Regions from separate parts of the Pandoraea oxalativorans genome, predicted to be linked through region 1. Evidence: predicted binding sites of a transcription regulator. Region 1 holds the regulator's gene; the other holds the start of a gene.
What was found. Region 1 encodes NrdR, which represses ribonucleotide reductase genes. Its sites were predicted from a motif close to CACNANATNTNGTG; they were not measured.
Positions count from the first base shown of each region.

Region 2: MB84_RS21630 (ribonucleoside-diphosphate reductase subunit alpha) is a predicted target of NrdR. The motif match lies at 3,773-3,786, and genes of this name have one in related genera.

Region 1 is NZ_CP011253.3:3,930,762-3,945,385, reverse strand. Features, by position in the region: gene MB84_RS17320 (zinc-dependent alcohol dehydrogenase family protein) at 1-325, shown strand, start outside; ZMP/ZTP riboswitch at 357-464, shown strand; gene glyA (serine hydroxymethyltransferase) at 564-1,811, shown strand; gene nrdR (transcriptional regulator NrdR) at 1,829-2,311, shown strand; gene MB84_RS17305 (autotransporter family protein) at 3,178-6,333, shown strand; gene MB84_RS17295 (autotransporter family protein) at 7,186-10,077, shown strand; gene MB84_RS17290 (porin) at 10,162-11,226, opposite strand; gene MB84_RS17285 (LysR family transcriptional regulator) at 11,821-12,750, opposite strand; gene MB84_RS17280 (VOC family protein) at 12,924-13,832, shown strand; gene MB84_RS17275 (NAD(P)-dependent oxidoreductase) at 13,972-14,624, shown strand, end outside.
Region 2 is NZ_CP011253.3:4,908,908-4,923,531, forward strand. Features, by position in the region: gene MB84_RS21625 (aldose epimerase family protein) at 1-466, shown strand, start outside; gene MB84_RS21630 (ribonucleoside-diphosphate reductase subunit alpha) at 582-3,533, opposite strand; gene ampD (1,6-anhydro-N-acetylmuramyl-L-alanine amidase AmpD) at 3,908-4,507, opposite strand; gene MB84_RS21640 (DUF1269 domain-containing protein) at 5,021-5,533, opposite strand; gene MB84_RS21645 (PP0621 family protein) at 5,765-6,061, opposite strand; gene MB84_RS21650 (cytochrome C assembly family protein) at 6,068-6,952, opposite strand; gene ffh (signal recognition particle protein) at 7,066-8,430, shown strand; gene MB84_RS21660 (hypoxanthine-guanine phosphoribosyltransferase) at 8,538-9,086, shown strand; gene MB84_RS21665 (MarC family protein) at 9,201-9,815, opposite strand; gene MB84_RS21670 (proline--tRNA ligase) at 9,942-11,681, opposite strand; gene MB84_RS21675 (RNA pyrophosphohydrolase) at 11,919-12,602, shown strand; gene MB84_RS21680 (CNP1-like family protein) at 12,688-13,263, shown strand; gene proB (glutamate 5-kinase) at 13,374-14,507, opposite strand.

The DNA of each region.
Region 1 (14,624 bases):
GGTGCTGGAACTGGCCGGTGGCGACATGCGCGAGACGATGGCGGCGCTCGCGCCCAACGGCAAAGTCTCGGTGATCGGCACGCTGGGCGGGGATTTCCTGCAAATCCCGGTCTATCCGATGCTGCTCAAGCGCGCGCACGTGCAGGGCATCGGGGTGGGGCACCGGCAGGGGCTGGAGGCGCTAAGTGCGACGATCGACCGCCACGGCATCACGCCGGTGGTGGATGCCGTCTACGACTTTGCCGACGCCGCACAGGCGCTGTCTCACTTGCGTCGCGGGGCGTTCGGCAAGGTGGTGGTGCGCGTTGGCGGGTCAGTTGCCTAACGTCCCAAGCTCGCATAAACTATCGACGCCACAAACCCCGCGTGACTGGCGATTAGGGCCCACACCCTTGTGTGCCCGAGGTGGAGCAACCCACCGGGAAGCGCCGGGGTCTTATTTGCCGTTCGCCTGGGCAGCCGTGATGGTTGGTGCTGCCCTGTCTATCGTCTTCCGAAGCACAAAGGAAGGCGCGCCGCAGCATCCCCCTCCCGGAAAATCTGTTCAACTCAACGGAACCGCCATGTTCGACAAATCGAAATCTACCGTTGCCTCCGTCGATCCCGACGTCTGGGCCGCGATTCAGAAAGAAAACCAGCGTCAGGAAGATCACATCGAACTGATCGCGTCGGAAAACTACACCAGCCCGGCCGTGATGGAAGCGCAGGGTTCGCAACTGACCAACAAGTATGCGGAAGGTTATCCGGGCAAGCGCTATTACGGCGGTTGCGAGTATGTCGACGTCGTCGAACAACTGGCGATCGACCGCGTGAAGGCGCTGTTCGGCGCAGAAGCCGCCAACGTGCAGCCGAACTCGGGCTCGCAGGCTAACCAGGGCGTGTACTTCGCCATGCTCAAGCCGGGCGACACGATCATGGGCATGAGCCTCGCGCACGGCGGTCACCTCACGCACGGTTCGCCGGTCAACATGTCGGGCAAGTGGTTCAACGTCGTGAGCTACGGCCTGAACGAAGCCGAAGACATCGATTACGACGCTGCCGAGAAGCTGGCGCAACAACACAAGCCGAAGATGATCGTGGCAGGCGCCTCGGCCTTTGCCCTGAAGATCGATTTCGAACGCATGGCTAAGATCGCGAAGTCGGTCGGCGCCTATTTCATGGTCGACATGGCGCACTACGCGGGTCTGATCGCCGCAGGTGTGTACCCGAACCCGGTGCCGCACGCCGACTTCGTCACCACGACCACGCACAAGAGCCTGCGCGGCCCGCGCGGCGGCGTGATCCTGATGAAGGCGGAGTTCGAGAAGCCGATCAACTCGGCCATCTTCCCGGGCATTCAGGGTGGTCCGCTCATGCACGTGATCGCCGGTAAGGCCGTCGCGTTCAAGGAAGCCGCATCGCCGGAATTCAAGGAATACCAACAGCAAGTCGCGAAGAACGCGCGCGTGATGGCCGAGACGCTGGTCAAGCGCGGTCTGCGTATCGTGTCGGGCCGTACCGAATCGCACGTGATGCTGGTCGACCTGCGCGCCAAGAACATCACCGGTAAGGCTGCCGAAGCCGCGCTGGGCGAAGCGCACATCACCGTCAACAAGAACGCCATTCCGAACGATCCGGAAAAGCCGTTCGTGACCAGCGGTGTCCGTCTGGGCTCGCCGGCCATGACCACGCGCGGTTTCAAGGAAGCCGAAGCCGAGCTGGTCGGCAACCTGATCGCCGACGTGCTGGACAACCCGGAAGACGCTGAAAACCTGGCCCGCGTGCGTGCACAAGTGGCTGAGTTGACCAAGCGTTTCCCGGTCTACGGCTAAGCCACGGCGTCGCACGCATGCGCTGCCCGTTCTGCCGGCACGACGACACGCAAGTCATCGACTCGCGTGAAGCGGAAGACGGCGCCGCCATCCGGCGGCGTCGGAAATGCCCGTCGTGCGACAAGCGCTTCACGACTTACGAGCGTGTCGAACGCGCCATGCCGGTCGTCGTCAAGAAAGACGGCAGCCGCGCCGAGTACGACCGCGCGAAAGTGCGCGCCAGTATGCAGTTGGCGATTCGCAAGCGCCCCGTCAGTGCCGAAGCGATGGATGCCGCAATCGCACGCATCGAGTACAAATTGCTGGCCGGTGCGGAGCGTGAAGTGATCAGCCAGCGCATCGGCGAACTGGTGATGCGCGAGTTGAAGCGGTTGGACAAGATTGCGTACATTCGCTTCGCGTCGGTTTATCGAAGCTTCGAAGACATCGCGGAATTCCGCGATGTCCTTGAGGAAATCGACAGCCCGGACGTCAAGCCCAAGCGCAAGCCGGTGGCCTGAACACGGGCGGCGTACGCTGCCCGCGTTGAAGACTGCCGGACAGACTTAGGTGGGGAATGTCCCGCCGGTCGAATGAATGACGAAAAACCCGTCGTGCCTGAAAGGGCGCGACGGGTTTTTTTATGGGCATCCGCGGGGCATCCTCCCACGTGGATGACGGGCAATCTCGGTGCGGACTCACCCGAAATTCACACATGGGACGCGGCTGAAAGGCGCTGTCACGCCGTTGCGCGCGTGTCGCATGCATCGAAGCTTTTGGGGAAATAAGAAACGCAATAAACATTATTTTGGGATGATTCGGAAAATCGTTAAATCAATATTATAAGAATAAGCCCAAATGAAAATTCTGATTGAATTATGGGGTAAGTACTAAAAATTATCTGAACTGACAGGATTTCGATAGTTCGTCTCTAGAATTCACAACCTCGATGGTGGCAGGTGTGTCGCCGTTTTGGCGATAGCGAGTTAATTCGCTATTTGATGTGAATTGAAAATAAGAGATTTATCGAATGCAAAAGAATCATCCGAAGTCGAATGTCCTGCGTCAGACGAAGATACGTATGGCAGCTGCGGCCGTGGTAGCCGCGGTATTGCCCGCCTACGTTCACGCACAAGCGGTGCCGCAGCCGCTTGAAAAATGGGAGGTCAGTCGCAATAGCCGGATTTCGGAAATTGCGAATGCAATCGGCGATCTAAGAAATGACATCGATAAGGCGAGAGTGACGTCGGTTTTTGCCGATAAGATCGATATTCAATTGGCTTGGGTGAAGACGGTTATCGCCGACGCTGTGGGGAATGAGGATAGAGAGAAATCTTTTAGGCATCTGGCGTCTTCCATTGCCGACGATTTAAAGATCGAAGACGCGTTGCTTACCGATGCAGGGCGCGAGCAAAAGCGCGCACTGTCGGCGCTGAAGCAAAAGCTCGATGAAGCCGCTGCCGCAGCGGGGGAGGGGCGGCAAGACGTCGTCGACCGTGCGCAAAAGGCGCTGGAAACGGAAGTCGCAAAGCATGCGGGTTTTCTCGCCGACAGTGAACAGGCGTTCGAGGCGCTCAAGCGCGAGGCGCGTCTGCTGGCGATGAAGCGAGACCGCGTGCAAGGGGTGACGTCCGAGGCCGAGCTCAGCGGACTCGCCAACACCCGTCAGCTCCGTGCAACCGCGTCGAACGTAGCGACGCATGGAGGCGCGCTGACGTGGAGCGACAAACATCTGACGAATTTCATGGGGGCGGATGCGACGACCGATGCCCACAACGTGCTAGGCAAGGACAGCACGCTTGAATTCACGCGTCGCTCGGGAGAGGAATCGGATGCAATCACAGGAACGGGCGGCGTGCGCGACGTGGGCACGCTCCAGGCGCGCCGGTCTGCAGACCACGACGTGCGCGTCGACGGCGGTACGCTGAATATCCACGGGGAGATTGGGGGTGAGGGACGACTCGGCGTCACGGTGGGGAAGGGCGGCACACTGCACTTTGCCGACGGGGGCATCGGCGTGTCGTCGGACGCGAAGGACGTGACGCTGTGGGCCGGACGCAGCGAAAAGGGATCGCCTGAGGGCGGAACCATCGAGTTCGGCAAACATACGGGCGCGGGCACGGCAACGATCATCCTGAAAAAGGGCGGAAGCCTGCACTTCGCCGAGGGTGCCAACGCCGGCGTCAGTGACATCGAGATTGGACAGGGGGCGAGCGCCACGTTCCATTCGGCGACTGCCGCCGTCGCGAGCCTCCAGAACGACGGGACGCTGACGTTTGAGTCGGGGGCGAAGGCCGGTCGCGCCGATATCGTTAATCAGTCGGGCGCGCTTGTAACGTTCCGCAACGCCGATCTTCAACGCGCCGAACTCGTCAATCTGGGCACGACGCATCTGGAACGGACGATGGGCGGATCGGCGACGTTGATCAACGGCGTCGACGCGCATGTCGACGTGCTCGATTCGGACCTGCAACAACTCGGATTGGCCAATGTCGGCGTCGTTACCCTGCGGGGCAATACGCAAGCGCGCGACGCCAGAATCGAAATGCTGGGCGGCAAGTTGAACGTCTCGGATATCGAGGCGACGGCTTCGGCAGGCGAGTCCGATAAAACGCTCTCCCTCGGCTCGTTGAGCGGCGTTGGCAAGGTCGTCACGGGGCAGACGAAACTCGTGCTGGGCGAGCGCAACGAAGATGACCGCTTCGACGGCGAGATCGTGCGCGAGGAGGCGAGTACCGGCGACCGGTCGAGCACGCTGCGCCGCGCAACCAGGTCGACCGAACAATCTGCTGCGCTAACGGGCGCGAACGTGGTCAAGGTCGGTACGGGCGACCTGACGCTGGGCGGCGACCAGCGTGGCGTGGACAGCCTGCGAGTCGAGCGTGGCAGTGTGACGGCCGCGCATGCGAATGCACTGGGTTCGGGCACCGTGACGGTGACGGACAAGGGCGCAGTCAGGCTGGCGTCCGATGTCGACGGCGTGAAGCACATCGACAACGCCGGTCGGATCGAGCTCGGCACGAAAAAGCTGGCTGTGCAGAAGTACACGTCGAAGGCGGGCGCGAAGATCAGTTCGCATGTGTCGCGCGTGGGAGGGCGCGTCGCTGGGGGGGCGATTCAGGTGTCGGAAGACAGCGACTTCACGAACACGGCCATCGATGTCACCGTTGCCAACGACATCACGCTGGCCGACGTTCAGGACAAGCTCGGCGTGGTGAGCGTAGCCGAGGGGAAAACGGCCAAGCTGGGCAAAGTCACGATCGGCAGCATCGTCGGCGGGAAGACGGTGGATCCGACCGATCCGACCACGACGAGCGACCCGACCGACCCCGTCGACCCGACCGATCCGTCGGATCCTTCGGGCGTCATCACCAGCCAGAGCGTCGTGCAGTACCTGGCGGCTGGCGGCAACTACAGCGCGAACGAGCGGGCGGTGCTGGCGTCGGTCAACGGCGTCACGGTGGGCGATCTGACCGCGGGCAGGATCGGCGGCAAAGTCCTCTCGGAGATGGCACTGCAAACGGCGGGTTCGGCCGAGCAGCGCCGCTCGGCCAGCCTGCTCTCGGGCGAGTCGCTGGTGAACAACGCCCTCGCCGCGCAAGGTGCGACAACGGCATTCCAGCGCGGCATGCAGTCGCGCATGCTGGCAGGCGGCGCAATGTTCGACGACAAGACGGCTAACGGCTCGAATGCCGATCGCCATGGTATCGCCGGGTGGGCGTCGTTCTCGGGTGGCAACGCGTCGCAACGTGGCGATGCCCTGTCGTTCGACGTGCGTGGCATCGACGGCGCGATCGGTGTCGACAAGCGTATCGGCAGCAGCACGGTCGTGGGGGCGTCGGTCGGCATGGGCAACCGGAACTCGAAGGCGAAGGGCATGCCGGGCGAGTCGAAGATCAACAGCGTGAGCATCGGTTTCTACGGTTCGTATCTGAACGACGCCAATGTATTCGTCGGCGGTGGCGTGTCGTACACGAATCACAGCGTGACGACGGACCGCACGGTGGCGGCACGCAACGCATCGGCGCGTCTGTCGGGGAAAACGAGCGGCAACACACTAGGCGCATTCGGCGAGATCGGCAAGCGTATCGATGTGGTGGGTTTCAACGTCGACCCTTCGATTGGCCTGCGCGTTGCGTCCACGCGTCTGAACGCCTTCGACGAAACGAATCGCGACGGTGCGGGCAGTAACGACGGGCTGAAGGTCGGCGCGCAGTCGCAGACGTCGGCACGCAGCGTGCTGGGCGTGCGCTTCTCGCGTGACGTGATCGACTTCGATGGCGGCAAGCTGACGCCGATGCTGCGTCTGGCGTACGAGCATGAATTCGGCAATACGCAGACGAGCCTGACGAATTCGCTGTACGGCGCGCCGCGCGCGTTCAACGTGAAGGGCGCGAAGCTGGGCCGGGACATCTTCACGGCCGACCTCGGCGTCGACCTCCAGGTCAAGAAGCGCTTCAACGTGCACGTCGGCGGCAATGTCAGCGTGCGTCACGGCGAGCGCGCACTGGGCGGCGGCATCTCGGCGAAGTATCGCTTCTAAGCGACGCGTCGGGCCGCGTGTGTTGCGGATCGGCTGAATGCAGCGACGAAACCCGTCGTGTCCACGAGGACGCGGCGGGTTTTTTCGTTCGGAAACCTAAAAAAACATCGGAGGAAATGTCGCAATTGCATGGGTGAAATGTAGAGTCCCGGCGTCACGCCGACGTCCGTTTGGGAGTAGTGCGGCTAAAACACATTGAGGTATGAGCGATTAATTGAAATTTAAAACAGATCGCGTTGGGATTTAACGTTTATTGGATTGTTCAATGATGGTTGGGCGAAGTACCAAAGCGTATTGAGATCGCGATTATTCCGATAAATCGACTCCAGAATTTGCCGGAACGACGGCGGCCGACAAGCCACTGTCTGAAGCGTGATGAGGGAATTCATCATTTGAGGCGAATTGAATAGGAGTTGTCTAATGCGAGGAAATCGTCCGAAGTTGTATGCGCTGTGTCAGACAGAGATTTATGCGGCGATCGTCATGGCGGTTGCGGTCATAGGCGGGGCTCCGAATGCGACGGCTGGAAGTCTTCAGTCAAGCGGAATGGAAAACAGAGAGCAAAGGTTGAAGGCGCTGGGCCCCCTCCACGAGCACCAGAAAAACGTCGAAAAAGAGAAATCGGATGAACATGGAAAGAACATGTCTCTGCTGGGAACGGAAATCCCTATTCATAATTCTCTGACAAACCTTACCGATGCCGACGAGTTGAAGAAAACCCTGGGGAATCAGTTGGTGGATATACAAGACGCCATAGACGTTGTTCAAAAGCGGATAGACGAAGGGAAGGAACTGCCGAAGGATAAAGATCTTATTCGCGAACTGAGTGACTTGAAAGGGAGGGTCGATGCGGTGGCGAATAGCCAAAACCCATTGGCGGGGCTGGAGCGTACGGCCCTGGATGATCTCCTGAGTGAAGATACGAACAAATTCAAGGATTCGCTCGCCGCATTGGTTCAGGCAAAAAAGGATTCCGAGCTCGTTGGCTACAAACTTCAACGTTGGCATGACGCCGACGACGAAAAGACGGCGAGTCGTCTCAGCGTCACCAAGGAATTGAATGCCTCCGCCAACGGGGTCGATCTGGTTCCCAATACCGACTACGTCACATGGAACGACAAGAACCAGATCGACTTCATGTCGGATGCCACGCCTGTCGATGGCCAGTCGCTGATCGATGCCAAAACGACGCTTGAGATTTCGGCGCGCTCCGGGCGATTGTCCGACGCGATTTACGGCGCCACCGGTCAGCAGAGGGACGTGGGCACGATCCGAGCGGTCAACGGCGCGGACCACACAGTGCGTGTCGACGGTGGCACGCTCTCCGTTTATCAGGGCATCGACGGGGAGGGCACCCTGACGCTGAACGTCGGTAGCAACGGCGCGCTCAAGTTCGCGGAGGGCGGTCAGGGTATTTCGGACGCCGCACAACACATCACACTGAGTGCGGGGAAATCGGATGGGCAGCCGCCGGAAGCTCCGGGTGGCACGATCGATTTTTTCAAGGGAACGAGTGCCGGAGCGGCGAGGCTCCAGATTCACGACGCAGGCGCACTCACATTCAACCCGGGCTCGACTGGCGGCCGTAGCGTCATCGAAGTCGAAACGGGCGGAGTCGTCGGGTTCGATGAGGCAAATGTCGCCGACGCTACGATCCTTAACAGCGGGTTCGTGGGAATGCGAAAGGCTACGGGCGGGGCCGGGGTCATTGAAAACAGGCAGGGCGGGCAGCTCGTCGTGGTGGATAGCGATCTGGAGGCGCGCCGGATCGTCAACGCAGGCGTGACCAATCTTTCCGGAACGACAACGGCGGACTCGGCAACCATCGCGATGGAGGACGGTGCGCTCAGTCTCGTGGACCTCGATCCCCGTCTCCGAGACGATCCACCGGCCGAACGGTCATTGACCATCGGTTCGCTTTCGGGCAGCGGCCATGTGGTCACTGGTGGCAAAACGCTCAAGCTCGGCGCGCTTGGCAAGGATGATGTCTTCAGCGGCGATATCGTCAAGCTCGATACCGATAAGTTCGGTGCCACCGTCGCGAAAGTCGGCACCGGCAACCTGACCTTCAGCGGTGACCAGAGCGACATCGATTCGTTGACGGTCGAGAGCGGCACGCTCACCGCAGCGCACCGCAACGCCCTCGGTACCGGGCTGCTCGCGCTCTCCGCCCCCGGTACGATCTCGCTGGCCAACGATGTCTACGACGTCAAGAAATTCGAGAATGCCGGCACGCTCAAACTCCACGGTTACCGGATCGTGATGGACGAATACGAATCGAAGGGCAAGGATGCCAGGATCGAGTCGGACGCCAGGCGCGATCCGAGTGCCCCCGACGAAGTGCATCGCGGCACGATTCACATCAAAAAGAAGGGCGACTTCACGGATACCAGGATCGTTCTGACGCCGGATGGATCGGTGAGCGCCAAAGAACTGCTGGACAAGAAGATTCAGGTCGTCACGCATGATCCCGATGCCGACGTGAAACTCGGCGAGGTCGACTACGGCAGCATTCCTACAGAGCCGGGCGAGGGTGGTGGTGGCGACGGCGGCGACGGTGATGTCGTCGTCGACCCGAACAAGGAGATCGCCTTCCTCGATCCCGATGCGCCCTACACCGGCAACGAGAAGGGCCTGCTGGATTCGCTTCAGGGCGTGACGCTCAACGACATCGTCGACGCCCGGGTGGGCGGTTCGGTCCTCGGTCAGTTGGTGTTGCTTCCCGCAGGTTCCGCCGAGCAGCGTCGTGCGGCACGCATGCTCTCGGGCGAATCGCTCGTGAACAACGCGGATGCTGCCTACAGCGCGTCCGACGCCTTTCGCAGCAGCCTGCAGACGCGTATGCTCGCGGGCGGCTCGCTGCCCGACTGCAACGCAACCAACGGGCAGAGCGCGGGGCAGAACGGCATGTCGGTGTGGGGCGCGTTCAAGGGCGTCGGCGCGACTCGGAGTGACGGCGAACAGCGCTTCTCCACCTCAGGCGTCGACGGTGCGTTCGGTGTCGACAAACGCCTCAATCGGAACGCGCTCGTGGGTGTCGCGCTCGGGTTGGGCAGCAGGACGTCCCGCGCCGACGATCTGCCGGGCGACGCCAGCATCAGGAGCGCCAGCGCGGGCCTGTACGGTTCGTATCTGAGCGACACACGCTGGTTCGCCAACGGTGGCCTCTTCTTCACCCACCATAACGTGACGACCGAGCGCACAGTGGCCGCCCGCGATGTGTCGGCACGGGTCGCGGGCAAGACCAGCGGCCGCACGCTCGGACTGTTCGGTGAAGTCGGGCAGCGCGTGCTTGCCGGCGGTATGAACGTCGATCCGTTTATCGGTTTGCGGATCGCCTCGACGCGTCTGAACGGCTACGACGAAACGGATCGCGACGCCGGACAGGGCAACAACGGCCTGCACGTCGGGTCGCAGGTCAGCAACTCGCGGCGGGCCATTCTCGGTGTGCGTCTGTGGCGCGAACTGGTGAATACGCGCGGCGGCAGCGTGATTCCGTCGTTACGGCTGGCGTACGAACACGTGTTCGGCGATACGCAAAGCAGCCTCACGAACGCCATTTATGGTGCACCGCGCGCCTTTACGGTCAAGGGTGTCAAGCTCGGACGCGATATCTTCACCGCCGATCTCGGCGCCGACGTGCGTGTCACCCGGCAACTCAACGTCCACGTCGGCGGCAATCTGAGCCTGCGCTCGGGGGAGAGGGCAATCGCGGGCGGTGTAACGGCGAAGTACATGTTCTGACATAAACGCCATCGACAGGCCCCCCAAAGCAAACCGCCCGGTCAGCACCGGGCGGTTTGTCCTTTTGTGACGCGCTTGCCGTCGTCAGAACGAGTGCGATACCCCGATGTAAGCACCCATTTGGTTCTTGCCCGCTGGCGGGTTGTCCAGCGAGTCGCTCGGAATTGCCGCCACCGAGAAGCTCTGGCCTGAGCTGTTCATCACGTACGCGATCGTGCCGTACAGGAAGGTGCGTTTCGAGAGGTTGTAAGTGGTGCCCAGTTCGGCCATCGTGGCGTGCCCGAAGCCGCCCGGCACGTTCACGTGATAGACCGCCGCGTTGGCTGCCCACACCGCCGTCGCCTGGTACTTCACCCCGGCCCAGTAGTGGTCGGCGCGTGTGGCGAAGCTGGGGGCGGGCGCGTCCGGCGCGGACATGTGCGTGTAGCCCAGCGAGATCGTGAAGCGGTTCAGGAAGATATTCGCACCGGCGAAGTATTCCCGCGACGTGGCGAACACGTCGGTGAAGCGTCCGTTGGTGTCGCGAATTTCGTCGTACAACGCGCGCAACTGGAACCGATCGTGCGTGTAAGTCAGCTGTGCGCCCATACCACGGCCGTTGTTGAACTGCCCGGCGATGTTAGAGAAGGCGTACTGACCGACAATGTCGAACCCGCGCCAGTTCGGGCTTTGATAGTTGACGGTATTGCTCGCCTGCGGCCAGTTGCGCCCACGCACCAGCGACGCCGACGAAAAGGCCTGCTGCTGGAATGGATCGAAGTCCCAGACGCCGTTACTGATGAACAGGTTGCGCCCGAGCGTCAATTGGCCCCATGAGCGGGAGTTGAAGCCGACCAGGGCACGGCGGTCGAAGATCGAACCCGAGCCGTTGTTGTTGTAACCGTTCATCAACTGGAAGCCGCCTTCCAGATTGAATACCGCATGCAATCCCTGCCCGAGATCTTCGTAGCCGCGCAGGCCGAACAGGCTCGTGCCGTAGTCGCCGCCCTGCGCGCTGAAGCGCGAGGTGGTGCCGCCGTTGCCGTCCTGCAAATTGTTCATGAACTGAAAGCCGCCATCGACGCGGCCGTAGAGTTGCACGCTCGATTGCGCGTGCGCAAACGTACCGATGCCGCAAAGCAGGCTTGCTGCAATGAGCTTCTTCTTCATGATCTGCTCCCCAGGTTGCGTTTTGCCCCGCACCTTCTTTTGCGTGGTTATGCCCGTCGTCGTCGCGATACGCCCGCGCAGGGGCGTGCACAGACATCGGCGGAAAAGCCTGAAATTTCGTTACGAGTGACGAGAAATCGGCAATCGGGGACGCCTGGGCAACGGGCGCCGCGTGGGGGAACGCGGCCGGTTGCGAGTGATGCCTGCACGTTCTGCATATCCATTTCGGACACTTCGAACGTCACGCTCTGGTATTCAGAGATCGTCGTCATGGCAGTCCACTGGCGTTGGGTCGGCGACAGCGCAATGCGCGCGCAGCCATGCGACCGGAATGCGTGGCGGGAAGGGGCGTAACGACCCGAATTGCGGGTCGATTAAGTTCGCATTACGTACGATTTCGTGACGCGAGACCAACACACCTTCGCCTGATTGGCTTCTTTATATCCGAATTCGTCCTGACGCAACATCAGGGAAAGGCTTAGTTTTTCGACTGTTGCGCGCCAGCAACCAGACGGCGTCCGGCGGGACACTTCTGCAGCGAAAAGTCCCGTGGAGGCATTTCAGTCGTCCGTTTTGGTCTGCGGCTCGGGCGCGTCAGTCGGGCGCACCAAAGGCTTCCATCTTACTGGCGAGGTGCGTGAGTAATCGGTTGGCGGCACCGGACAAGCGTCGCCCGGCGCGCGTGATCAGATGCGCTTCGGCACTGCTGAGAATCGGATGGTCGATGGGCAGGGCGCGCAGCACGCCTGCTTCGATTTCCTGTGAGACGGCAAACGTGGGCAAAAACGTTGCGCCAAGACCGGCGCGCACGAAGTGCTTGAGCACGGAAATCGAGTTGGTCGTGACCGTCGGCACGAGACGGTGCTTCTCCGACTGCTCGGCCAGCTCCATCAGTTGACGCGTGCCGTAGGAGCCGTGCATGAGTGCGAGCGGCACATCGTAGAGCGCGTCGAGCGTGAGCGTGCCGCGCTTGTCCGCCTGCTCGATCAGCGGCGAATCGGGCGCGACGATGGCGTGCACCGGCTGCGCCAACTGAGCGCGTGAGACGATCTTGGGCTCGGCGGGCGGGTTGTAGACGAGTCCGATGTCCGCATCGTCTTCCGCCACGAGCCGCATCACTTCGTTCGTCCCGGCCAGATCGAGCGTGAGGGTGATGTCGGGATACCGTTTGCAGAAGAACTGCAGCGGCGCCCCCATCAGATCGCTGACGAAGCCCTCGCCGACCGCCAGTCGAATGTGGCCACGCCGCAACCCGCGCACTTCCTGAAGCTTGGCGAGCAAGTCCTCCTGGTGCGCGCGCTGCTCGCGGTAGTACTCCATGAGCAAACGACCGGCCTGCGTCAGGTGGACCCCGCGCTTGTGGCGTTCGATCAGCGGCAGCGCCAGTTCGGCCTCCAGCAAGGCGATCTGGCGGCTGACGGCGGACGGGGCGATGTCAAGTCTGTCGGCGGCGGCGCGCACGGTGCCGCACTGAACGGCTTCGAACAGATACGACAGACGACTTTCGTTGATGGCAGGTGTCATGCCCTAAAGACTAATAATTAGAACAAAAATGTTCAAGCGTTGTCATTGAGCGTCGTTTTTTTTCAATCCACACTGCGAAGCATGCGGATCGGCCCCGACGTCGTGCAACGAACCCAGGCGAGGCCCGATGTCGGCGGTCCGATTCCGCGCCACTCACCCCTCGGAGGCACCCGATGAGCCTGACGATTCCGCCGCGCAATTCGCGATTCGGTATCGATCACCCGCTGGTGACGGTCCATGACCATCCGCGGCGGCTGGCGCATTACGAGCGCATGGGGTTTGCCCCGTCGCCGGTGTCGTATCACCCGTGGGGCACGGTCACGTCGCTGATGATGTTCGGCGACAACTTTATCGAACTGATCGGCGTGGACGACGCGAGCAAGTTCGGCACGAACGCGCTCGGCGACTTCTGTTTCGGCCGCTATCTCGGCCGTTTCCTCGCCCGCGAAGAGGGCGTCTCCCTCGTTGCCCTGCACAGCAAGGACGCTCGCGCCGACCACACCCGCCTCGCGCAGGCCGGGCTCGAGACGCAGGGCATCATCGATTTTCGCCGCGCCATGCGCAAGCCCGACGGCACGCCCGACGAGGCCGTGGTCGCGCTGGGCCTGCTCATCGACGACGTCCTCGGCGACGCTTCCAATTTCATCTGCCACCAGCAGCGCCCCGAGCTGATCTGGGCGCCCGAATGGCAGCATCACCCGAACGGTGTCACCGGCATCGTCGGTATTACGTATGTAACGCCCGACATGGTGTCGTTGCGCAGGCTCGCTACCCGCTGGCAGCGCATCTACGGCGCGCGCCACGTCGATCTGTACGACGGCGGCGCTGTGGCGGACACCGGATGCGGGCACTTGCGGGCGATGTCGCCGCAGCGCGCCGAAGCGCGCTATGCCGCCGTGGGTCTGCCGATGGCGCAGGGCGTACGCACGCACGCCGTGGCGATCACGCTGCTCACGCCGGATCTGGCGCACGTCGAGGCGCTGTGGCGGGAGAACGGCGTGCCTTATGGCTATAACGAGCATGGACTGGTCGTGGAGCCCGAGTTCGCGGGCAATGTGGTGCTGGAGTTCGTCAATCACTAGCGCCCGTACCCGTCAGCCCATAACGGTCCATGTAACGATCCCCTGAATTTACTCACCGACCGGATGTCCCGGGCGGTGTCGAGCAACGCGGCGTCGCACGTGGGGGCGGTGTCATCTTCGCAGTCAAACTGGAGTCAACATGAAAATCATCGGAGTGGTCGGACTGGGCAATATGGGACGCGGCATGGCGCTGTCGTTGCAGCGCGGCGGTTTCACGGTGCTTGGGTTCGATCCGTCGTCGGCCGCCGGTGCCGCGCTCGCGCAAGCCGGTATCGGCCTGCGCGCCTCGGTTGCCGAACTCGCTCGCGAAGCCGACGCCCTCGTGCTGTCGTTGCCGACGTCGCAAGTCGTCGAGGCCGTGGTGAACGGCGCGAACGGCATCGCCGCGAACGGGCGCGAAGGTCTGGTCGTGATCGACACGTCGACGGCCGATCCGCAAAGCACCCGCGCGCTGGCCGTCACGCTGCGCGAAAAAGGCATTGCGCTGATCGACGCGCCGGTCTCCGGCGGCCCGAAGGGCGCGCTCAATGGTGCGCTGACGATGGTGCTGGGCGGCTCGGCTGAAGACGTCGCCCGCATCGAGCCGGTGCTCGCCGCCATGTCGGCCAAGCGCGTGCACATCGGTGATGTCGGTGCCGGTCACGTGACCAAGCTGATCAACAACCTGATGTGCGCCGCCCACCTCGTGGTGGCCGGTGAAGCGATGCGTCTGGCGAAGGCCGCCGGTGTGGCCCCGGAACAGGTGCTCGAAGGCCTGAACGCCGGGTCGGGTCGCAGCGGCATCACGCAAAC
Region 2 (14,624 bases), 980 kb from region 1:
GCAGCTCTCGCTCACCAACCTCTCGGCGCAGGAGATGCCCGCGGGGCTCGGCCTGCACCCGTACTTCCGCTGGCCCGCAGGCGCGCGCGTGACGTTCGAGTCCGAGGCGCTCTGGCGCTCGCCATCTGAAGATATCCGCTGGCCGAGCGAGCAACGCGTGCACGTCGGGCCGATGGAAGTGGTGTCGGTCGGCGGCGGCCTCGACACGGGCGGACGTTCGACCTGGTTCGCCGAAGTCCCCACCGAGTCGGGCCGCTTCGAGGCCCGCATCGACTACGCGGGCGGGCTGCGCAGCGCCACCGTGCGCACCGACGATGCGACCTGGCTCGTGCTGCACTCGCCCGCCGGGCGTCCCTATCTCTGCCTGGAGCCGTCGACGCATCGCGTGGGCGAGTTCGACACCGATCACGTGGTACTCGCTCACGGCCAGACGCTCGATCTGGCGATGCGCATCGATCTGGCCTGATTCGAAAACAGGCGTTGGTCGCCGTCAAAGAAAAACCCCGTCGCCCTTTCGGATCGACGGGGTTTTCCCGAAGGCGCGGGCCGCATCTCACATGCGGCACCGCATCACAAACAACTTACTGGCAAGCCTCGCACTCTTCGAAGCCCGGGTCGCCCGGACGCATCGTGCAGACGGCGCCTTCGGCTTCCGGCATCGGCTGCGCCAACGGCGAGGTCGGTTCGGCCGAGAAGCCACCCGACACACCCCCAGAGCTCGGCACCGCGTTCAGTGCACCGTGGCTGACCGTCGACTTCTCGACGTGCGTTGCAGCCATCGTACGGAGGTAGTACGTGGTCTTGAGCGCGCGCGTCCAGGCCAGCTTGTACGTCTCGTCGAGCTTCTTGCCCGACGCGCCAGCCATATAGATGTTGAGCGACTGCGCCTGATCGATCCACTTCTGACGACGCGATGCCGCCTCGACCAGCCACTTCGGCTCGACTTCGAACGCCGTGGCATAGATCTCGCGCAGGTCGGCCGGCACGCGATCGATACGGGCAAGCGAACCGTCGAAGTACTTCAGGTCGGCGACCATCACTTCGTCCCACAGACCGCGGGCCTTCAGGTCACGCACCAGGTACTCGTTGACCACCGTGAATTCGCCGGACAGGTTCGACTTCACGTACAGGTTCTGGAACGTCGGTTCGATGCAGGCCGACACACCGATGATGTTCGAGATGGTGGCCGTCGGAGCGATGGCCACGCAGTTCGAGTTGCGCATGCCGTGCGCGGCAATGTGCTTGCGCAGGCTGTCCCACTCGAGCGTACTCGACAGGTCGACGTCGACGTAACCGCCACGCTCTTCGGCCAGCAGCTTGAGCGAGTCCTGCGGCAGAATGCCACGATCCCACAGCGAGCCCTTGTACGACGAGTACTGACCGCGTTCCTTGGCCAGTTCGGTCGACGCCCAGTAGGCGTAGTAGCAAACCGCTTCCATCGAACGGTCGGCGAACTCCACGGCGGCGTTCGACGCGTACGGCGTGCGCAGCAGGTGCAGGCAGTCCTGGAAGCCCATGATGCCCATGCCCACCGGACGGTGATGCAGGTTCGAATTGCGCGCCTTCGCCACCGCGTAGTAGTTGATGTCGATGACGTTGTCGAGCATGCGCATCGCCACGCGAATGGTGCGTTGCAGCTTCTCGTGATCCAGCTCGTAACCGTTGGCCGTCTGCTTCAGGTGAGCCACGAGGTTCACCGAGCCGAGGTTACACACGGCGATTTCCGTCTCGCTCGTGTTGAGCGTGATTTCCGTGCACAGGTTCGACGAGTGCACCACGCCCACGTGTTGCTGCGGCGAGCGGATGTTGCACGGATCCTTGAACGTAATCCACGGATGGCCGGTTTCGAACAGCATGCCCAGCATCTTGCGCCACAGCGCTTGCGCCGGCACCTTCTTGAACAGCTTGATCTCGCCGCGCGCGGCTTTCTCTTCGTAAGCCGTATAAGCCTGTTCGAACGCGCGGCCGTACTTGTCGTGCAGATCCGGGCAGGTCGACGGCGAGAACAGCGTCCACTCCGCGCCTTCCATCACGCGCTTCATGAACAGATCGGGAATCCAGTTCGCCGTGTTCATGTCGTGCGTACGGCGACGATCGTCACCCGTGTTCTTGCGCAGTTCCAGGAATTCTTCGATGTCCAGGTGCCACGTTTCCAGGTAGGCGCAAACGGCGCCCTTGCGCTTGCCGCCCTGGTTCACGGCCACCGCCGTGTCGTTGACCACCTTAAGGAACGGCACCACACCCTGGCTCTTGCCGTTCGTGCCCTTGATGTGCGAGCCGAGTGCGCGAACCTGCGTCCAGTCGTTGCCCAGACCACCGGCGAACTTCGACAGCAGTGCGTTTTCCTTGAGCGCTTCGTAGATACCTTCCAGATCGTCCGAGACGGTCGTCAGGTAGCACGACGAGAGCTGCGAGCGACGCGTGCCCGAGTTGAACAGCGTCGGCGTGGAGCTCATGAAGTCGAAGCTCGACAGGATCTGATAGAACTCGATCGCACGCGCTTCGCGCTCGACTTCGTTCAGCGCCAGACCCATGGCCACGCGCATGTAGAACGCCTGCGGCATTTCGATGCGATGGCTGTCGATATGCAGGAAGTAGCGGTCGTACAGCGTTTGCAGGCCGAGGTAGTTGAATTGCAGGTCGCGCGACGCATCGAGCGCAGCGGCCAGCTTGGCCAGATCGAACGAGAGCAGTTGCTCGTCGAGCAGTTCGGCCTCAACGCCTTGCTTGATGAAACGCGGGAAGTATTCGATGTAACGCGCAGCCATCTCGCCCTGCGGCACTTCTTCGCCGAGGATTTCGCGGCGGATCGTGTGCATCAGGATACGTGCGGTGACCTGGCTGTACGCCGGTTCCTTCTCGATGAGGGTACGCGAGGCGAGGATCGCCGAATCGTAGACCTGCGACAGCGGCACGCCGTCGTACAGGTTCTTGATGGTCTCGGCCAGAATCGGCTCGGCGGTGACTTCACTGCCGAGATTCTCGCAGGCTGCGCTCACCACGCCGCGCAGTGCCGCCATGTCGAGCGGGCGCGACACACCGTTGTCGGTGACATGCAGCACCGGGGTGTCGGGCGTTGCCGCCTCTTGCGTGGCCTCACCGGCGTGAGCGCGCTCTTGCGCACGCTTCTCGCGGTACAGCACATAGGCGCGGGCGACGTTGTGCTCGCCTTCGCGCATCAGCGCGAGTTCGACCTGATCCTGAATGTCTTCGATGTGGAAAGTACCGCCGTTCGGGCGGCTGCGCACCAATGCGCGCACGACGTTTTCCGTCAACTGTTCCACGAGCTCGCGTACGCGCGCCGAAGCCGCACCCTGACCGCCGTTCACTGCCAGGAACGCCTTGGTCACGGCGATAGCGATCTTCGACGGCTCGAAACCCACCACCGTGCCGTTGCGTCGGATCACTTTGAAGTCGGCGTTGGTCGCCGGCTCGAATGCGCCCGTCGTCTGGGGCGCCGACGCACCCGCGCCACTGCCGGCGTTCGCGGCGGGCGTCGGGTTCGGGCGGGTGAGGTTTTCGTTAGTCTGCATGTAAAAACTCCCGTTCCAATGAGATGGTGCTGTTAGCGCACTTCCACCAGCAATACTGAGTACTGAAGTCGGCAAAAATGCGCCCTGGGGGCGCCGATGGAGCGAAGTGCTGAACACCGCACGACCGACGGACGGCCAAGGGTTCGAGGTGTCCGCTGCACGGCTTTGCTGCTGTGCCGCCCCACAAAACGCCGCAGGACAAGCACGGTATTGATGGATCTTGCTTCCCGGTCACTGACCACTATATGTAGTGGTTGGAGGCCGGATTGGCACTAAGTATAGTGGAGATGACGCACTCCGCAAACTCAAAAATTTCATTCCCGGGAAGGCCCGTCCGGTCTTCGTGTCAAGCAAAACCTGCCCCCCAGTGAGGGTTAATCTGCCGCCTGGAAAGGCAGCGCCTGCGGTTCCAGTGCAGCCATCCGACGCAACCGTTGCCACTCGAAATGCGGCCCCGGGTCCGTCTTCCGGCCAGGTGCTATATCGGCATGTCCGGCCACGGCTTGAATCGGATAATGCTCACGCAAAACGCGCGTGAGCGCCGCCAATGTCGCGTACTGCGCCGCCGTGAACGGTACGTCGTCCGTCCCTTCCAATTCGACGCCGATCGAGAAATCGTTGCAGCGCGTGCGCCCCTCGAACGACGACGCCCCCGCATGCCACGCCCGCGCATCGCAGGAGACGAACTGTTGCAACGCACCATCACGACGCACCAGAAAATGCGACGACACGTGCACGCCGCGAATCTCGTCGAAGAACGGATGCGCGTCGTGGTCGAGCCGATTCTGGAAGAACGCCGGAATCTCGTCGCCACCGAATTGCCCCGGCGGCAGCGAGATGTTGTGGACCACGAGCAAGCCGATGGGCATGCCTTGCGGACGCACGTCGAAGTTCGGCGACGGCAGACGCTGCGCCTCTCGCACCCATCCTTCGGCGTCGAGCGTGAGCGTCGGCAGTTTGTCCGGTGCGTTCATGCGTCACCTCGCGAACCCGCCGCGGCGTCGACACCGCGGCACCGTCCGAATCGACTCGTCGACGGAGATGAGCGCGCACAGAGCAGCGGAGTCAGCAGGGCAAACGACCGGAGCGAAACGTCAGGGGACGCAGATGACTGGAGCATGACGGGCACAACGAACTCCCGTAGAGCGAGGGGTGGCATTGTAGCCCACTTGGCGTGACGTCGCCGGTGACCGGCCCGGTCCGAAAGTCCGCCGGGAGGCAAGTGAAGTCCCAGTGTCATGCGGGACTTCGTCCGAAACAAGTCGAAAAATAAAAAGGAAATTCCCAAAGAAGAAGCCCCTCGCCTGACTTGGCCGAGAGGCTTCCGTGGGCGTATCCACGCCCGGGGATGGCACCGCGCTTGTGTCATATACCACGGACACCATCCCGCGCCGCTCACAGGTGCGACGCTAATGGCCGTTGCCGGCCGGTAAAACGCGTTGGCACTCTCAATATCGTCACTGTCCCTGATCTTCGTCCGATCGATTTCAGGGGAACGCGGGAATCGCGGCTTCGATGCCCTCCATATGGGCTTCGGGATGATGCTCCTTGAGCATCTCGCGAATCTCCTCGACGCGGCGCTCGCGCACATCCACCATCAGCAGGATCATGCCGCGCTCCAGCGGTTCACGAAACGCCTTGAGTCGCGAGTTGGGCACCGAGACGCCGATCATGCTCGACACCCATGCGCCGAACAACGCGCCGAGCGGGGCCGTCACAATCATCAATTCCCATTGCGGATGTGTGCCCACGATGGGGAAAAACGCCGCGACTGCACCGACTGCCAGACCACAGAAGCCGCCGATCACGAGCCCGGCTTCGGCGCCGTGCACGATATCGGAAGTCTGTAGCAGGTTAGCCTCGTGCAGTCCCTCCAGGTCCATTTCGTCACGTGCCATAAAGTGGATGTGGCGCTCCTCGATCCGGGCGAGCAACAGATCGCTCATCGTGCGCTGGGCACTGGCCAGATCGGGAAGAAGGAAATACATCCGTCTGCGCATTAGCATATTGCGCCCTCCTGTCGTCGCCCCGCCCGCCTGTCCTATCGTTTCGACGCGATTCGACGAATGGGGTCGGTTACTGTGTTTTAGTGCATGCGACAGGCATGCGCAAGCCGACGCACGCCATGAGCGGCGATGCACGGCGTTCGCAGGAAAACAGGGCAACGGGCGGGATGAGCCGAGATGTGCAGGGATGCGCGATCGCTGCGCGGACGGGCCGCGCAGCGGACCTCAGACGCGGTGTTCGCGCGCGAGATAGGCGTCGCGATGCGCCGTGCTGCAAAAGTGTTTGCCACCGGCGCCCGACAACGATTCGCTCTCGGGAAGATAGGTATCGCACTCGCTGCAACGCACCATACGTTCGGCGGGCGGCAACGTTTGCTGGGCCGTGGTCCGGCCACCGTTGCCCTGCGGCGTGCGCATGCGCTCATTTCGTTGAGGGCCTTCGGAATTGCGCTTACGCTCGTTGTGGCGCATCCACCACGTCCCGGCGATAAGGAGCAACAGTAACAGCAGGATATTGCGCATCGCGCTTCAAGTCTCCGTCATGCGATGCAGCACCACCTCAAGCACGAAGCGAGAACCGACATACGCCAGCAACAGCGTCACGAACGACGCCAGAACCCAACGCAGCGCGACCTTGCCGCGCCACCCGTAAAAATGCCGCCCCAGCAGCACCGCGCCGAACATCAGCCACGACACCACCGCGAACACCGTCTTGTGATCGACGCGCACCGCGCGCCCGAAGAGCGCCTCGGAGAACATCACGCCGGAGATCAGCGTCAGCGTGAGCAGCACGAACCCCGCGCCGATCAGACGAAACAGCAGCTTCTCCATCGTGAGGAGCGGCGGCAGCGTCTCGAGCCAGCGCGAGAGCCAGCCCGTCGCCTCGTTGCTGCGCGACGGATGCAGTTGCCGCTCGGCATAGATCATCAGCAACGCGTGCAGCGCCGCGAGCGCGAACAGCCCGTAGGCCATGTTGGCGATGATGAAGTGCGCCTTGAACACCGGATTGGCGGCAAAGCCCAAAATGCGCACGTCCGGGAAGATCATCGGCAACAGACAAGCGACGGCCGCCACGGGTGTGACCATCAGTCGCAGGCTCTCGAGCGGGAAAAAGAAACTCTCGATCCAATAGATGCCGACCGAGAGCCACAACATGGCCGAGAGCATGTACGCGAAACCGAAGTGCATGCTCTCAGTGCGGAAGATCGTCTGATGCAGCAACACCCCGTGCAGCACGAGCACGGCGAACAGCGAAAGCTGCATCGGCCAGCGCGAGGGCGTGCCCGTGACAGGCGCAGGCGCGACTTGTCCGCCCGCGAGTGCGAGCGCGGCGTCGCGCCGGTATCCTTGCCACGAACAAACCGCCAACCCGGCGTAGAGGATGGCGGTCAGCGCATACAGTAAAATAGTCATGTTTGAAGTTTACACCAGCCCATGAGGGGCGCGCTGCCGTGCTTGCCACCGCCGTCTACGGCCCGGGGGGGGCGGGCAACCGAGGCCGCTGAAGGTCTTACAGGATACGTTTCATGCTCGACAATCTCACTACGCGCCTTGCCAAAGTCGTCAAAACCCTGCGCGGCGAAGCCCGACTGACCGAGGCCAACACGCAGGAAATGCTGCGCGAAGTGCGCCTCGCCCTGCTCGAGGCCGACGTCGCCCTGCCGGTGGTGCGCGATTTCATCGCCAAGGTGAAGGAAAAGGCCCTGGGTGAGGAAGTCATTTCCAGTCTGTCGCCCGGCCAGGCCCTCGTTGGCGTGGTGCAGCGCGAACTGACCGCGCTCATGGGCGGCGACTACGAAGGCCGTGCCGCCGAACTCAATCTCGCCACGACCCCGCCCGCCATCATCCTGATGGCCGGTTTGCAGGGTGCGGGTAAGACGACGACCGTCGGCAAGCTCGCCAAGCTGCTGCGCGCCCAGAAGAAGAAAGTCCTCACGGTGTCCACCGACGTCTACCGCCCTGCCGCTATCGCCCAGCTGGAGACGGTCACGAAGCAGGTCGACGCCGACTTCTTCCCGTCGCAACCCGACCAGAAGCCGATCGATATCGCCCGCGCGGCAGTCGACTGGGCGCGACGTCATCACCATGAAGTGCTGCTCGTCGATACGGCCGGCCGTCTTGGTATTGACGAAGCGATGATGCAGGAAATTAGTGCCCTGCACGCTGAGCTGAAACCGATCGAAACGCTGTTCGTCGTCGACGCCATGCTGGGGCAGGACGCCGTGAACACCGCCCGCGCCTTCAACGACGCGCTGCCGCTCACCGGCGTGGTGCTCACCAAGCTCGACGGCGACTCGCGCGGCGGTGCCGCGCTGTCGGTGCGTCACGTCACGGGCAAGCCGATCAAGTTCGTCGGTGTCGGTGAAAAGCTCGACGGCCTCGAAGTCTTTTACCCGGATCGCATGGCGAACCGGATTCTCGGCATGGGCGACATCCTTGCCCTCGTCGAGGAAGCGCAGCGCGGCGTCGACGTTCAGGCCGCGCAAAAGCTCGCCGACAAGGTCAAGAAGGGCGGCGACTTCGATCTGAACGACTTCAAGGCGCAGATCGGCCAGATGAAGAAGATGGGCGGCCTGTCGTCGCTCATGGACAAGCTGCCGGCCCAGTTCCAGGCCGCCGCCAGCCAGACCAACATGGATCAGGCCGAGAAGCAGGTGCGCCGCATGGAGGGCATCATCAACTCGATGACGCCCGCCGAGCGCGCCAAGCCGGAACTGATCAAGGCGAGCCGCAAGCGCCGTATCGCCGCCGGTGCGGGCGTTCAGGTGCAGGAAGTCAACCGCATGCTGAATCAGTACGATCAGATGCGCACGATGATGAAGAAACTCAAAGGCGGTGGCATGATGAAGATGATGCGCAGCATGAAGGGCATGATGCCCGGCATGCGCTGATTGAGACTCATCCGGTCGCGGTCCGGTCTGAACTACGGGCTTTCCGTATATACTCCGGGCCGCACATAGCGAAACCCCCGCAACACCGTTCCACAGGGTCGCCCCATATGAACCGCGAAGAAGCGCTCGAAGTATTCCGTAATTCCGAAGAAATCGTCTCCGCAGACGAGGTCAACCGGTCCGTCGACACCATGGCCAAGGCCATCAAGGCCGCCGTCGGCGACGACTTCCCGATGGTGCTGTCGGTCATGGGAGGTGCGGCCGTCTTCACCGGCATGCTGTTGCCGCGTCTCGACTTCCCGCTCGAGTTCGACTACATCCACCTCTCGCGCTACAACAACACCACTACGGGCGGTGCCATGCAGTGGCGCGTCGCGCCGCGCGACTCGGTGCGCGACCGCGTGGTGCTCGTGCTCGACGACATTCTCGACGAAGGTGCGACGATGGCCGCGATTCGCGACCGCATTCTCGAGATGGGCGCGTCGAAGTTCTACAGCGCCGTGCTGTGCGAGAAGATCCTGACGAAGGAAAAGCCGTCGCATCCGGATTTCTGCGGCTTCACCGTGCCGGATCGCTACGTCTTCGGTTGTGGCATGGACGCCAAGGGATACTGGCGCAACCTGCCCGCGATTCGCGCGCTGACGACGCCGCGCTGATAAGCACGCCACACCGTCGCCGGGTTCGTCCCGCGACAAATAGGAAAGGGACCTGTTCGCACAAGGTCCCTTTTCTTTTGCGTCTTTCGGCAGCGCCCGTCGCTTGAATCGGTATCAGAACTGGTGGACGAAAACTTTCACGCCCTTCAGGATCATCTCGACCGAGATCGCCACCAGAATCAGCCCCATCAGCCGCTCGAACGCCGCCACAACCCGCGAGCCCAACCAGCGTTCGATACGGTCGGCGAGCAACAGCACCACCGCGCACACGGCCATCGTGACGCTGAGCGCGGTAATCCATTCGAGCATGCGGCCCGGTTGTTGGGAGACCAGCAGCATGACGGTCGCGAGCGCCGACGGCCCGGCCAGCGCCGGAATCGCCAGCGGAACGATCAGCGGCTCACCGGCATCCGGCAGCGAGCCGTGGTCCGGACGCGGAAAGATCATCCGCAGCGCGATCAGGAACAGCACGATGCCGCCAGCGAGCTGCAACGACAAGTCGGTGAGACTCATCATGCGCAGGAACCGCTCGCCCACCAGCATGAACAGCAGCAGGATCGCGAACGCGATCAGCACCTCGCGAACGATCACGCGCGGCCGTCGGCTCGCTGGCACGTTCTTCAGTGCATTCACGAAAATGGGGATGTTGCCGAACGGATCGGTAATCAGCAGCAACAGCACGGTGGCCGACGCGAACGTGTATTCCTTACAGACGACGCCTTCAGATATGACAACGGCAGCCGCCGGGGCGACTGCCGTCAGGTAATGCGTTTGTGCCGATACGAAGCGTGTGAGACCTGAGCATCGTGCAGCGCGCCACCGGCGACCACCGGCAACGCGTCGGACGTCACTCGATCAGACCGCCTTGGCGGGGCGTACGCGGCCGATGACGACTTCCGCCACCGAGGCAGCGTCGAGCAACTGAGCCTGCGTGTCGCGACGGCCCTGATACTCGATCTTGCCTTCCTTCAGGCCACGGTCGCCGATCACCACGCGATGCGGCACGCCGATCAGTTCCCAGTCCGCGAACATCACGCCCGGACGCTCGCCACGATCGTCCAGAATCACGTCGATGCCCGCAGCCACCAGGTCTTCGTACAGCTTGTCGGCGGCCGCCCGCACGGCATCGCTGCGGTCGTAACCCATCGGGCACAGCACCACTTCGAACGGCGCAATCGATTCCGGCCAGATGATGCCGCGGTCGTCGAAATTCTGCTCGATGGCCGCACCGAGAATACGCGTGATGCCAATGCCGTAGCAGCCCATTTCCATCGGCGCCGGCTTGCCGTTCTCATCGAGGAACGTGGCATTCATCGCGTCCGAATACTTCGTCCCCAACTGGAACACGTGACCGACTTCGATGCCACGGCACAGTGCGATCTCGCCCTTGCCGTCCGGCGAGGCGTCGCCCGCCACGATGTTGCGCAGATCGGCGACGATTTCCGGTTCCGGCAGATCGCGGCCCCAGTTCACACCGGTAATGTGGAAGTCCTTCTCGTTCGCACCCACCACGAAGTCGCTCATGTGCGCCACGCTGCGATCGACCACGAGCTTGACCGGCTTCTTCGTGCCGATGGGACCCAGATAGCCCGGGGGCGTGCCGAACCATTCGACGATCTCGGCTTCGCTCGCGAAGCGCAGTTCGCCCAGACCCGGCACCTTGCTCGCCTTGATCTCGTTGAGCTCATGGTCGCCACGCAGCAACAGCAGCCACACCTGCGTGCCGGTGTCTTCGCTGTCGGTGGCCAGCACGATCGACTTGACGGTGCGCGTCAGCGGGATCGAGAGCAGCTCGGCCACGGCTTCGCACTTGGCCTTGCCCGGCGTCGCGGTCTTGGTCATGGCTTCGGCAGCGGCCGGGCGCTCGCCTTGCGGCGGCAGCGCTTCGGCCATCTCGACGTTGGCTGCATAGTCCGACGTCGGGCAGTAAGCGATGGCGTCTTCACCGGTCTCGGCGATCACGTGGAATTCGTGCGAGCCCGAGCCACCGATGGAGCCGTTATCGGCCACCACGGCGCGGAACTCCAGACCCAGGCGCGTGAAGATGCGCACGTAGGCGTCGAACATCTTCTGATACGACACTTGCAGGCCCGCGCGGTCCTTATCGAAGGAATAGGCGTCCTTCATGATGAATTCGCGACCACGCATCACGCCGAAACGCGGACGAATTTCGTCGCGGAACTTCGCCTGCACCTGATAGAAGTTCACCGGGAGTTGACGATAGCTCTTGATCTCGCGGCGAGCGATGTCCGTCACCACTTCCTCATGGGTCGGGCCGACGACGAAATCGCGGTCGTGACGATCTTTCAGACGGAGCAGTTCCGGGCCGTACTTCTCCCAGCGCCCCGACTCCTGCCAGAGTTCGGCCGGTTGCACGGCTGGCATGAGCAGTTCCAGCGCACCGGCGCGGTTCATTTCTTCACGGACGATGGCTTCGACCTTGCGGATCGAGCGCAGGCCGATCGGAAGGTAATCGTAGATGCCGCCGGCAACGCGACGAATCATGCCGGCGCGCATCATCAGCTTGTGGCTGACGATTTCGGCGTCGGCGGGAGCTTCCTTGAGGGTGCCGATGAAGAAACGAGAGGCTTTCATGCAGATTTCCGGGAAAAATAGGGTCAACGGCGCACGCGACGGTTCGGTCTGATGCAGGAAAGCAGGGCCGGGGGGATGCGGATCGACGACGGATTGACGCCGTGCGCCATCGTCGCATCCCCTGAGACACCCGCCGGCCGTACGCGCCGCCCCGGTTACCCGAGCCGCCGCCGGCCGCCGCGCCGGTGATTATCTGTTTATAATCGAAGCAATTTTAAAGGATTCAGGGGTGGTTGTATGCTGGACCGTGAAGGCTTTCGCCCGAACGTCGGCATCATCCTCTTAAACGCACGCAATGAAGTGTTCTGGGGCAAGCGGCTGGGCGAGCACTCCTGGCAGTTCCCGCAAGGCGGCATCAAGTACGGCGAAACGCCTGAACAGGCCATGTTCCGAGAATTGCACGAGGAAACCGGGCTAAAGCCAGAACACGTCAAAGTCATCGGTCGCACACGCGACTGGCTGCGTTACGAGGTGCCGGACAAGTTCATCAAACGCGAAGTGCGCGGACATTACCGGGGCCAGAAGCAGATCTGGTTCCTGCTGCGCATGGTCGGGCGCGACTGCGATATCTGCTTGCGCGCAACCGATCATCCCGAGTTCGACGCCTGGCGTTGGAACGAATACTGGGTGCCGCTCGACGCTGTGATCGAATTCAAGCGCGATGTGTATCAGCTCGCCCTGAACGAACTCTCGCGTTATCTGCGACGCTCGGCTGCGCGCGCCCAGCAGGACCGGCGTCGGTTTCCGCGCGCCGGGGCCCGGGTCGGCGAGATGCCGCCGGGGGCGACGGATGCGTCGCACGAGCAGGAGGACAGCTACGGCGGCGGCGGCGAGTGCGGTGACGGCAGCAACACCGCCGATCCTGCCGCCAACGCCGCCAACGCCGACAATGCCGACCTTCAGCACCGCCGGGAGCACTGAACCGGGCGGCCGACGTCCTGTCTCAACACCGACCGCGGGCACTGTTGCCCGCGTCGGCTTTTTTTGATCTCTCGACCACATTCCCATGCGTCCTTCGATTGCCCGCCGCGCCCCGCGCCTGGCCACGCTTGTCTCTCTGGCCGCTCTGGCGCTGATCGCCGCCTGCAGCAGCGTGTCCCAGCCCGTTCAGGACTTTGACGAATACATGGCGCAGCAGGAAGCCGCCAAGGGCAAGTGGAAGGAGGCGGAATACAAGATGCCGACCGCCGCGCCGCAAGACGCCGATCTGATCAGCTTCTCGACCCTGCCGAACGCCACGCTCGACTACGCCGTCGACGCGAAGTCCATCGAAGTCACCCGGGAAGACGGCGTGGTGCGTTACATCGCCGTGATCCGCAGCAAGAGCGGCGCGCGCAACGTGTCGTACGAGGGCATCCATTGCTCGACGTTCGAATCGCGTTTGTACGCGACTGGCCGTCCGGATGGCACGTGGGCAGCGGCGCGTAACAGCGAATGGCGTCCGATCAAGCCGTACGGTTCGACCGCATATCAAGGCATTCTGTACCGCGACTTCCTCTGTCAGGACAAGACGCCGTACGGCTCTGCGAAGGATATCGTCCAGAACCTGCGCTATCCGACGACGCCCGCCGCCTATCGCTAAGTCTGTGCCGTACCGACGCCGTCACATCGACGGCGTCACGACGCAAAAAAACGCCGGTCACGTATCACGTGCCGGCGTTTTTTGTGCCTGTCGCTCTGCGCGGATGCGGATCAGCGCAGGATCAGGTTGTCGCGGTGAATCAGTTCGGGTTCGTTCGCAAAGCCCAGCACCTGCTCGATGTCGCTGCTGGGGTGACGACGAATGAGGCGCGTCTCCGAAGCACTGTAGTTGGACAGGCCACGCGCGACCTCATGGCCCGCCTCGTCGACGCATGAGATGACTTCGCCACGCGCAAACGTCCCTTCCACGTCGATCACGCCGATCGGCAGCAGGCTCTTGCCCTCTTCCACCAGCTTCTTGCACGCGCCCGCATCGATCACCACACGACCACGCACCTGAAGGTGATCGGCCATCCATTGCTTGCGGGCCGTCAGGACTGCCGTGCGCGCCACCAGTTGCGTGCCGATGGCTTCACCACCCGCCAGACGCACCAGTACGTCCGCTTCGCGACCCGATGCGATCACGGTATGTGCCCCGCTCGTCGCTGCGCGTTTGGCCGCCAGAATCTTCGTGAGCATGCCGCCGCGACCGATGTTCGTGCCCGCACCGCCCGCCATCGCCTCCAGACGTTCGTCCCCTGCTTCCGCTTCGTGCACGAACTCGGCGTCGGGGTCCTTGCGGGGATCGGCTGTGTAGAGGCCCGACTGGTCGGTCAGGATGACGAGCGCATCGCCGTCGATCAGGTTCGTGACCAGCGCGCCGAGTGTGTCGTTGTCGCCGAACTTGATTTCGTCGGTCACGACCGTGTCGTTCTCGTTGATGATCGGCACCACGCCCAGACGCAGCAGCGTGAGCAGCGTCGTGCGCGCATTCAGATAGCGTTCACGGTCGGCCAGATCGGCGTGCGTGAGAAGAATCTGCGCCGTACGCACGCCATGCTCGGCGAAACGCGTCTCGTAGACTTGCGCGAGGCCCATCTGTCCGACGGCGGCGGCCGCCTGCAATTCGTCGATGGCTTTCGGGCGCTTGGCCCAGCCCAGACGCTGCATCCCTTCCGCAATCGCGCCCGAACTCACGAGCACGACCTGCTTTGGCGGACGCCCGTCGCCCCCGTGCCGCAACGCGGCGATCTGCTGCGCCCAACGCGCAATGGCGACATCATCCAGCCCGCGACCGTCGTTGGTCACGAGACTGGAGCCCACTTTCACCACGAGCCGCTTGGCATCGGCGATGACCGAACGCATGGACCTGGATTCTCCTGCGGATGTATTGGGAAGACGAGCCACCGTGCCCCGGGACGATGCCGCGCGTGCGGATCGTCTCTCATTGGGCCACAGCAGCCGGATCGCTGGCGTTGGCGC